One region of the Micromonospora sp. FIMYZ51 genome, then DNA from elsewhere that is predicted to be linked to it. Evidence: riboswitches for the same ligand, from Rfam matches in the RefSeq annotation. Region 1 holds a riboswitch; the other holds the start of a gene.
The links. A riboswitch is a leader RNA that binds a small molecule or an ion and turns the genes downstream of it on or off. The one in region 1 is predicted to bind S-adenosylmethionine.

Region 1 (5,011 bases):
GCAGGTGCCGCAGGTTCTCGATCTTGGCGAGCAGGCCGAGTCGGTGCCCCCGGTGATCCGGATCGACGATCGTGATCTGCTGGTACGCGTGCCAGTCCGCGGCGGCACCCAGATCCAGCAGCGTCCAGGCGACCAGCCGGCCGGATGCGGTGTGCCGGACCCCGGCGTGGTAGCGCCGCCGACCCCGCGCCTCGAGCACCTGCTCGGTAGCGCGTACCCGCTCCGCGTCCACCTGCTCCGGCTCCCACGCCAGGTCGCCCATTGGCGCGTCGACGAGCAGCCGACCGTCCAGGTACGCCACATCGGCGATCAACTCGTCCGGTGTGTCCCCACGCCAGAACAGCACCTCGTACCCGGTGGCGCGGCCCCGGGCCTCGGCCAGCAGCGCGTCCAGGTGTGCCTGGTCGAGACGGGCGGTGTCGAGTCGCCGCCGCACGTCGGGCAGGGCGTCGACCGCGCCGACGCTGAGGGCGAAGGCGCTTCCCGGTGACGGGCGGTCGGGCTGGCCGGGAAGGTGTGCCTGGCTCATCGCGCTCACCCGTCGGCGTCCGCGCTCGCGCAGCACGGCGACGCCATGCTCGTACAGCGCCCGGCCCACACCCCGCCGCCGGTACGCCGGATGCACGACCAGCTCGGCGGAGGCGTTGTCGGTGTTGTCCAGCTGCGGCAGGTCGAGCATCAGCAGGCCGGCCGGTTCGCCGTCGACCCGGGCCAGCAGGTGGATCGGTTCGTTGCCCGGCATCGGTTGGCGGAGCAGGGTCATGAACCGCCGACGGCAGAACGGCGGAAAGTCCGGCATATCGGCGGCCACCTGTGCGGCACCGACCTGATAAGCCTGCTCGATGGCGGCCTCGTCGGCGGCTCCGAGACGGGTGACACTGATCCTCATGTCCGCAGCGTGCGCCACGGACAGCGCAACGGGCCAGCGAATATTCGCTGGCCCGTTCGCACGTTGGTCGGGAGGGTCGATCGCACAACGCCTCCGGCGTTGGGTCGTACAGACTAAAAGTCTCCGGCGAAACGCCCTCCCGCACGGAGCATCTTGCGCCGTCCGGTTCCTGTCGTCAAGTCCCCGCCCGCGCGTTTCGCAGAATGCAAGGAAGGGCCCCTTATTAACGCCTGGTGCATAGGAAGGGCCCCTTCTTAACCGGCAAGTCAGCTGAGCAGGCCGGCATCGCGGGCGGCCCGCAGGGAGGGCTTGATCCGGTGGGTCGGGCCGACCTGGCCGGCGACCGCGTCCAGGGTCTTGAGGCCCTCGCCGGTGTTGAACACCACGGTCTCGGCGGCCGGGTCGAGCTTGCCGGACTCGATCAGCTTGCGCAGCACCGCGACGGTCACTCCACCGGCGGTCTCCGCGAAGACCCCGGTGGTACGCGCCAGCAGCCGAACTCCGGCGCGGATCTCGTCGTCGTCGGCGTACTCCATCCAGCCGCCGGTGCGGCGCACCGCCTCCAGCGCGTACAACCCGGCGGCCGGGTCGCCGATGTTCAGCGACTTCGCGATGCCGGTGGGCTTGACCGGGGTGATGGTGTCGGTGTCGGCGTGCAGAGCGGTGGCGATCGGGTTGCAACCGGCCGACTGGGCTCCGAAGACCTTCCAGCCGCCGGCCGGCGCTTCCACCAGCCCGATCTCGACCAGCTCGCTGAACGCCTTGTCGATCTTGGTGAGCAGCTCGCCGGAGGCCATCGGGATGACCACCTGGGCGGGGATGCGCCAGCCGAGCTGCTCGGCCACCTCGTAGCCGAGCGTCTTCGAGCCCTCCGCGTAGTACGGCCGGACGTTGACGTTCACGAACGCGGTGTCCTCGAACTCGTCGGTTTCCACCAACTCGCCACAGAGCCGGTTCACATCGTCGTACGACCCGTCGATGGCGACCAGGTCACCGCCGTAGACCGCAGTGGTCACCACCTTGCCCTGCTCCAGGTCGCTGGGGATGAAGACCACCGACGGGGCACCCACCCGGGCCGCGTGCGCGGCCACCGAGTTGGCCAGGTTGCCGGTGGAGGCACAGGCAAAGCGGGAGAAACCGAGGGCACGGGCGGCGGTCAGCGCCACCGACACCACTCGGTCCTTGAACGAATGGGTCGGGTTGGCGCTGTCGTCCTTGACCCAGAGCGCAGCGGTGAGACCCAACTCGGCGGCGAGCCGGTCGGCGGCCACCAGCGGGGTGAAGCCCGGGTCCAGGGAGACCCGGGTGGCCGGGTCCTGACCGGCGGGCAGCAGGGCGGCGTACCGCCAGAGATTGCGCGGGCCGGCCTCGATCTGCTCGCGGGTGACCGAGGCGAGCGCGGCCGGGTCGTAGTCGACCTCCAGCGGGCCGAAACACTCGTAACAGGCGTGCTGGGCGGCGAGCGGGTAACGGGCCGAACAGGCGCGACAGACCAGGGCACGGGCGGGACTGGCGGTGGTGTCGATACCGGGAGCGGCGAGCGTCGACGTCATGTCGAAGTCCTCTCATCTTTCCCCGCATCGCACCGTACGGCGGGGACGGAATTGGCACCTGCCCCGTCTTACGCTCAACGGTGAGCGCTCTGGGGTGGTTGCCGGGGCGTCGTCGGGCCGTATCCCTCAGCCCCTCTGGATGAGGTATGCAGTTGTGTCGTCGAGTCTAGGCAATCAAGCGGCGCTCGTCGCCCACCAATCCCAGCCTGTGAGCGATTCCTCAGCGGCACCGTCGCGTGCCCCGGTGCCGCTGAGCACCGCCGTCAGGCTGGCACGGACCGCCGTTCACCGGCGTCGAGCGCCACCGCCTGTGCCGTCCGCTGCCGCAGCAGGGTGTCCAGCGCCCAGTTGCCCGGGCCGAGCACCGCGATCAGGAAGAACGACCAGCAGAACAGCACGGACAGCTCACCGTGGTTACGCAGCGGCAGCAGCGCCTCGGGCTGATGGACCACGAAGTACGCGTACGCCATCGAGCCCGACGCCAGCAGCGCGGCTGGGCGGGTGAAGAGGCCGACGAGAACCAGCGCGCCACAGAGCGCCTGGATCAGGGCGGCCCACCAGCCGGGCCACTGCCCGAGTGGGACTGGATCGCCGCTGCCACGGTTGCCGCCGAAGACGCCGAACAGGGACGCCAGGCCGTGGCAGAGGAAGAGTAAACCGATGACCATGCGGAACAGGGACAGGGCCGGCCCGCCGAACCGGTCAGTACGCATTCCGGTACCTCCAATGGAGATGAGTGGTGGGCAACCAGAATGCGGGATGCGATAGATAGTTGTCGATGCAATCTCTTCCTTTGGGAACGCTCCCACACTCATGGTACCGACTGGAACTTCCGAAATCCGCCCCACTTTGATCGCGGCCCGCCCGCACCACCGGTCAAACCGACTGGCTAGCGCAGGCGAAGACGACCACACCCATCGACGCCCGCCATGCCCGGAGATCGAGTACGCAGCACCGCCACCCCACCCGATCGGCCACCGACAAGCTGCCCCCACCAACAGATCTTGGAAAGATTCCGCGAGCGACGAACGGAACGTTTCCCACAATTCACCTGACGCAGCCGGTGGCGGCTCCTCCTGCCCACCGGCCGCTGCGTCCGCCGCGCTCATCACGGCGGTGCGTGCACGGCACGCTGACCACATCTTGGGCGCGGCTGCCCATGACCGGGGTCACCGGTGACGGCGGACGGTGCGACGATGACGCGATGCGGGGGACAGCTCAGGCTTCGGTTCGCACGGAGATGCCCGGCGGTCGCGGCGACCGGCTCGGCGGTCGCGCTTATGGACTCGGGCGGCGCCGAAGGCTGGTCGCGTTGCTGGCCACGGTTGCGCTGGTGGCCGGCTGTGCGCCGGTCGAGCGGCCGGGTGACACCGGAGTGGGCGGGCCCGACGTGGATCCGGTCCGGGTGTCGCCGTGGCCCACCGAGCCGGACCGCACGCCGCCGGAGGGCGCAAGACCGCCAGACGGTACGCCGCGGAATGGTACGGAACCGCTGACCGGCCCGGAGCCGACCAGTTGCCCGGAGGCCGGCGTACGGATCCGGTATCTGGGTGGTAGCGCCGCAATGGGACTGCGTGCCATCGGACTGGAGCTGGTCAACTGCGGGACGGAACGGTATCGGCTGCACGGCTACCCGGCGCTGCGGCTGCTGGACGCCGACGGGGAACCGATCACGGTCCGGGTGATCCCGGGGGCGAAGGGGATCACCTCGGGCTTCGACGATCCGCCCCGACCGCTGGTGCTCGCGCCGGGCGAGGCGGCGGGCGCGGCCGTGCTCTGGCGCAACCTGGTCGACGATCCGACCGTGGTCGCGACGAACGCCGAGCGGCTTGACGTTGCCCCGGCGCAGGGTCAGCCGATGCAGGACGTCGGCATGACGGGGCGGATCGATCTCGGCAACACCAACCGGGTCGGCGTCAGCGCCTGGAAGAAGCAGCCACCGACCACGCCGGCCCCGATACCCTCACCCCTCTCGCCCACCCCCTCGCCCTCCCCCGCTCCCCTGCTCTGACACCCCGGTCAGGAGGTGATGTCTTTGCGGGTGAAGCGCCAGAAGGCCAGGCCCCAGAAGAGGGTGGCGTAGCAGATCGCGGAGATGGCACCGCGGACGATGTCGTCGGTCTGCACGGGGGTGGAGAGCAGTCCCAGCCAGGCGTTGCTGTAGTGGGTGGGCAGGAACGACCGGATCGCGCCGAGCGCGGTGATCTGGTCCAGGATGCTGGAGAGGATCCAGAGCAGTACCGCGCCACCCACCGCACCGAGTGCCGCGTCCGTGAGCACCGAGAGCAGGAACGCCAGGCCGGCGACGACCAGCAGCACCACCGCCAGGTAGCCGAGCACCGCGAGCAGCCGCAGCAGCCCCTCACCCGGCTCAAGTTGGGCGGCGACCGTGCTGCGCAGCGGTGACCAGCCGTACCGGAGGGTGCCGATCAGCAGGGCCGTGCCGGCGAGCAGCAGCAACGCCAACGCCGAGTAGGTGAGCGCGACCAGCAGCTTGATCGCGAGCAGGCGGGCCCGGGGTACCGGCACCGCCAGCAGGTAGCGCAGGCTGCCCCAGCTCGCCTCGCTG
Region 2 (5,011 bases), 2.0 Mb from region 1:
CCCGGACGGACGCCGAAGTGGCCTTGGCGCGGCTGGTCGAGGTGCAGCGCGGTAGTAGCGACCACCGGTTGCGCGCCGCCGTCGCGGACGCCGAGGTGGCCCGGGACAAAGCCGGCCGCTACGCCCGCCTGCTGTCTGAGGCCGCCAGCCATATCACCGCGTACGTCAACACGATCGCCCCCGGCGCCGCGCCCGCCGGACCAGATGATGCGGCTTCACCGTCCGGCGAACGCCTGGTCGCGGAGACGGAGGAACGCAACCGCAAGGGCGAGGCGTTCCTCCGCCGGCACGTCAAGAAGGCAGACGATACCGAGGACACCCTCAAGCAGACCGAGCAGGCCATCACGACCGGCTTTCGCGAGCTGCAAAAGGGCCTGAAGGGATCGGGATCGAGTGGTAGCACGACGTCCACGGCCTCCGACCCCGGCACGCCGGTCGACCGCCCTCAGTTGGAGCACCCGGTCACGTCGGTCATCATGGCTGCTGGCGCAATCGTCGTGGGATTTCGAGGTGTCTGGAACATGGTGAAGAAACACCGCGAGAGGAAGCGATCTGATGAGCAGCCCTGAGATGGTCGACTACATCCGGACGATGGTCAGAGGCGATCACGAGGCCAACGACCGGATCGAAGCCCGCCTCGATGAGATCGGCTGGGACGGCTTCCCGACGCTGCTCGGTGCGGTCTTCTACTTCGCCGTCAACCGGCGCTTCGACGAGCGGACATCCGCAGGCGAGATCATGCGGTTCGTTGCCGACATGCGAGCAGCTGCCCCCGCCGGCACCCCGGAGATCGACGCCAACGCAGCCGAGACGCTGATCCGGGCCGCTGTGGATCCCGATGTCGAGACGGCCATAGCGCCCCAGATGGCCGGGCGGATCCAGGGATTGGTGATCTTGGAAATCTTGGGCAATGGCGCTGTCGGTGACGACGAGCTGAACGAGCTTCTCGCTGAAGCAGCAGCGCTGGCCACCAGGTTGTGAGCCCTGCATCTTCCGGCTGACAAGCCACACGGCCTCTCACGAACAAGTAAGTCCTAGCATGTCGGACAGCGAGCTGGACGTCTTTCTCGCCGAAGCGGTCGACCTGTCCTCGCGTCCCTGATCACTCGACGCTGATCGGGTACGTTGCCCGGATGAGCGGGCAGACTGCCGGCCGGGCTGACCTCTACTTCAGGTGCCGGATGAAGAACCGGTTCGCGCCTTCTCCGGCGTAATGCGGGATGCCGGTGTGTCCGCCCATGTTGGCGTGCAGCGCCTTCTCCCGGGAGCCGAAGGCGTCGAACAGATCCAGCGCCAACTGCCGGTCGTTACCTTCGTCGTCCCATTGCAGCAGCACCTGCAACGGAATGCTGACCTGCCGGGCTTCCTCGAACATGCTGCGGGGCACGAAACTCCCGGCGAACAGAAGGGCCGCCCGGATGCGCGGCTCGACCACCGCCAGCCGGACGCCGATGGCGATGATCCCTCCCGAGTAGCCGACCGGGCCGCCGATTTCGGGCAACGCAAGCAGGGCATCGAGGGTGGCCCGCCATTCCGGGACGGCTTTGTCGACAAGCGGGAGGACGAGCCGGTCGACGATCTCGTCGTCGACCCGCTCGCCGGCCTGCAACGCCCGGCGCAGGTCGGCGCGGGCCTCCTCGACGGCGAGGAAACGGGGCCGGTTACCGCCGCCGGGAAGCTCGATGGAGGCTGCGGCGAAGCCCTCCGCCGCGCAGTGCTGGGCCCGGGCCACCAGTCGGGGATACATCATCGGCAGTCCGCCGGGGTGGCCGAGCAGAATCAGCGGCACCGGAGCGGTTACGGAGGGAGGCGTCCACAGGATGCCGGGGATCTCGCCGAGGGTGAATTCGCGCTCGCGGACGCCGTCGTCGAGGCGCTGTTCGGAAATGAACTCCATGGTCGTACCTTTCGGGAGTGCGCTGAACGGCGCTCCCGGACGACCTATCGCCCGACCGTGACCCCTGAGGGGAGCACCCATGTCGACACGTTCACGGGTACCACCTCCTCGGTTTCTCGCACGGCCTCCGGAAAGCTAGCAGCGGTTGCCGTGGCCCGCCAACAGGTTATCGCGGAGGCTACGGCGCGGTGCGAACTGCCTCGGACAACCGGTGCAGGACGCCGGAAGTGCGGCGGAGTTGGTACGGTCTACACAGGTCATGAGCGCCAGCGCGAAGCCCCGGCTTGCTGGCCGGCAACCCTCCGATCGTGGGCGGGGTGCTCCGGGTGAGGACCCGGCTCGGCACGAGTGATGTCGAGCAAGCTGCGAAGCCCGGAGGTGCTTTCGTGCCAACTCCCATCTCCAGCCAGGACGGGGAATCCGACCAGGCATTCAAGCAGGACGATCTGCTGCGAGTACGCCTCGCCGACGTTGACGACGCCGGGCAGATCGCGCTGCTGCACGCCGACAGTTGGCGTCGCTACTATCGCGGCGCGTACTCCGATTCCTTCCTCGACGGCGATGTCGTCGCCGACCGGCGCTCGGTCTGGTCGACCCGCCTGGCCGACCCCACCCGCAGCCGGACCGTGGTGGCCGAGGACGGCGGCCGGCTGATCGGCTTCGTCCATGTCATGTTCGACCATGACCCGCAGTGGGGCAGCCTCGTCGACAACCTGCACGTCACGTACGACCAGCACCGCACCGGTGTCGGCACCGCGCTCCTGGCCCACGCCGCCCGAGCCGCGGTGGCACACGCGACGACCCACGGCCTTTACCTGTGGGTGCTGGAGCAGAACACCGCGGCGCAGCGGTTCTACCAGGCTTGCGGAGCCTGCCATGTCGAGACGGCGACGGTGTCACCACCCGGCGCCGACCCGTCCCGACTCAACGGCTCTCCCCGCAAGTTCCGAATGGCCTGGCCGGACGCCACCGGCCCAAGCCAGCTCGACACGGCCTGTGCGAGCACGCCCTGACACTTCCTCCGTCGGCCTGTACGCCCTTTGCTCCGGCACCCGGCAGCAGCACCTGCCCATGAAGGGCTTCCCCCACCTCTTCGTGGTTTACTCGCAGAGATGCGTTTGTAACCGCCCACCAGGTAGGGGCACACCGCCGATGCTGCTGAGTTTCCGCTTTGCCAACCACCGCTCGTTCCGCGACGAGCAGCAGCTCAACCTCACACCGGTCTACGGAGACAACATCGAGGCGGGTGGGCCTCCGACCCCGGCTGTCAGGGTTGTCGGCATCTTCGGGGCCAACGCGTCCGGCAAGTCCAACTGCCTCGGCGCTCTGGCGTTCATGCGGCAGATGGTCGTGGAGTCTGACCGCGCGGTCGAGCCCGGGGTGGGGCTGTTCCGCGAACCTTTCCGACTGGATCCTGAGAACGTCGGGCAGCCATCACGTTATGTCGTAGACCTTATGCTCGGCGACGTCCGGCACACCTACGGGTTCACGATCGACGACGATCGGGTGCTTGAAGAGTGGCTCTACCACTATCCGTTGGGCCGCAAGCGACGCATCTTCGAACGCGATGGGGACAACTTCGCCTGGGGCGAGGAGTCAGGCCGGCGGCCCCTGGAGCAAATTGCAGAGATCACCGCGCCAGCTGCACTTTTCCTCAGCACTGTTGCCCGCTTCGGCCACAGCCGTCCAGAGCCGGATCCGACGAACCCGCAACCGCTGCACAACACTTACCGCTGGTTCTACCTGGCAGGCCAGCGGATGGAACCCGAGATGGTCTTGTCCAGCCTTCTCCGTCCTAACGACGCGGATGACCAGGACATGCTCCAGTTGGCCGTTGAACTGTTGCAAGCTGCCGACGTCGGAATCGTCGGCGTCGTGGTCAACCCAAGACCGAGCGAAAGCACTCACGAGCCGGCACTGCCGACTGATCGCACATTCGTTCAGCGGCGGGCTCGTCGGTGGGCGGTGCTCGAACGATCGAGGATCCAGTTCGCCCACCAGGGCCCCAACGGCACCGCTCTGCTCGAACTTCGAGACCAGTCGACCGGTACCCGGCAACTTCTCACCCTGGGGCTGCACGCCGCCGCGATGCTCCGGACCGGTGCCACCATGCTGATCGACGAGATCGACGCCAGCCTGCACCCGATTTTGACCGCCAAGCTCATCAGCCTCTTCCGCAGCCCGGAGGCCAACCCGCTGGGTAGTCAGCTCATCTTCACCAGCCACGACGCCGCGCTGCTCGGCACTCTCGATGCGGAGGAGATCCTGCGCCGCGACGAGATCTGGTTCGTGGAAAAGGACGACCAAGGCGCTTCCTCGCTCTATCCGCTGACGGATTTCAAGCCTCGGAAGGAAGGCGAGAATCGACAGCGTCGGTACCTGAACGGCAACTACGGTGCGGTGCCGGACCTTTCGACCCACCTGTTCGAGCAGGCACTCACCAACCGTGGAGGTACGGATGACGCCTCGACGTCGTGAGCGCCAAACGGGTCGCATGGTGCATGCGGGCGGCCGGGAGACGGACCTGCGCAGAGGGCCGGCAACACGGGAGCAGCGGCGGACCGTACTGGTCACGACGAACGGCGAGTCCACCGAGCGCGCCTACTTCGAAGCATTGAAACGGGAACCTTGGGTCAGTGTCAGGGTCGCGGTCGCCGTCGAGCGCGGTTCACCCGTCGATCTGGTACGTGGCACGTACCGCCGGCAGCAGGAGAACGACTACGACGAGGCGTGGGCCGTCTGTGACGTCGACCATTACTCGCCCGGAGAGGCTTCGGAGACAGCCCGAGCGTCAGGGGTGCGTTTGGCAGACTGGGACAAGACGGCACTGAACTTCGACAGCTTTCGGGATGGGGTTGCGACCGCATGCCAGCGAGCAGCACGACTCGATCCGCCGCCCGCAGGAAACCCCTCGACCTCGGTAGGTGATCTCGTCACCGCGCTACAGCGGTCGAGTTAGTCGTCGATTGCCTGGTAGACGGCGTTCCAGAAGTCGTGCCAGATGGGCAGCGTCTGGTCGCCGAAGTGCGCCCGCTGCATCATGAGGATCGTCGTCAGCTCCTCGGCGGGATCGTTGTACCAGGCGGTGCCGTAGAAGCCGGGCCATCCGTAGCT

Region 2: it holds a riboswitch for S-adenosylmethionine, as region 1 does, so the genes downstream of both, QQG74_RS06875 (GNAT family N-acetyltransferase) here and thrC (threonine synthase) in region 1, are expected to answer to the same signal.

Annotation. Positions count from the first base shown of each region.
Region 1 is NZ_CP134706.1:6,489,697-6,494,707, forward strand. It holds gene QQG74_RS29215 (GNAT family N-acetyltransferase) at 1-889, opposite strand, end outside; gene thrC (threonine synthase) at 1,156-2,442, opposite strand; SAM riboswitch class I at 2,452-2,588, opposite strand; gene QQG74_RS29225 (DoxX family protein) at 2,706-3,155, opposite strand; gene QQG74_RS29230 (DUF4232 domain-containing protein) at 3,755-4,453, shown strand; gene QQG74_RS29235 (ABC transporter permease subunit) at 4,462-5,011, opposite strand, start outside.
Region 2 is NZ_CP134706.1:1,464,187-1,469,197, reverse strand. It holds gene QQG74_RS06890 (hypothetical protein) at 1-569, shown strand, start outside; gene QQG74_RS06885 (hypothetical protein) at 556-981, shown strand; gene QQG74_RS06880 (alpha/beta hydrolase) at 1,166-1,897, opposite strand; SAM riboswitch class IV at 2,153-2,268, shown strand; gene QQG74_RS06875 (GNAT family N-acetyltransferase) at 2,284-2,910, shown strand; gene QQG74_RS06870 (AAA family ATPase) at 3,050-4,375, shown strand; gene QQG74_RS06865 (serine hydrolase domain-containing protein) at 4,853-5,011, opposite strand, start outside.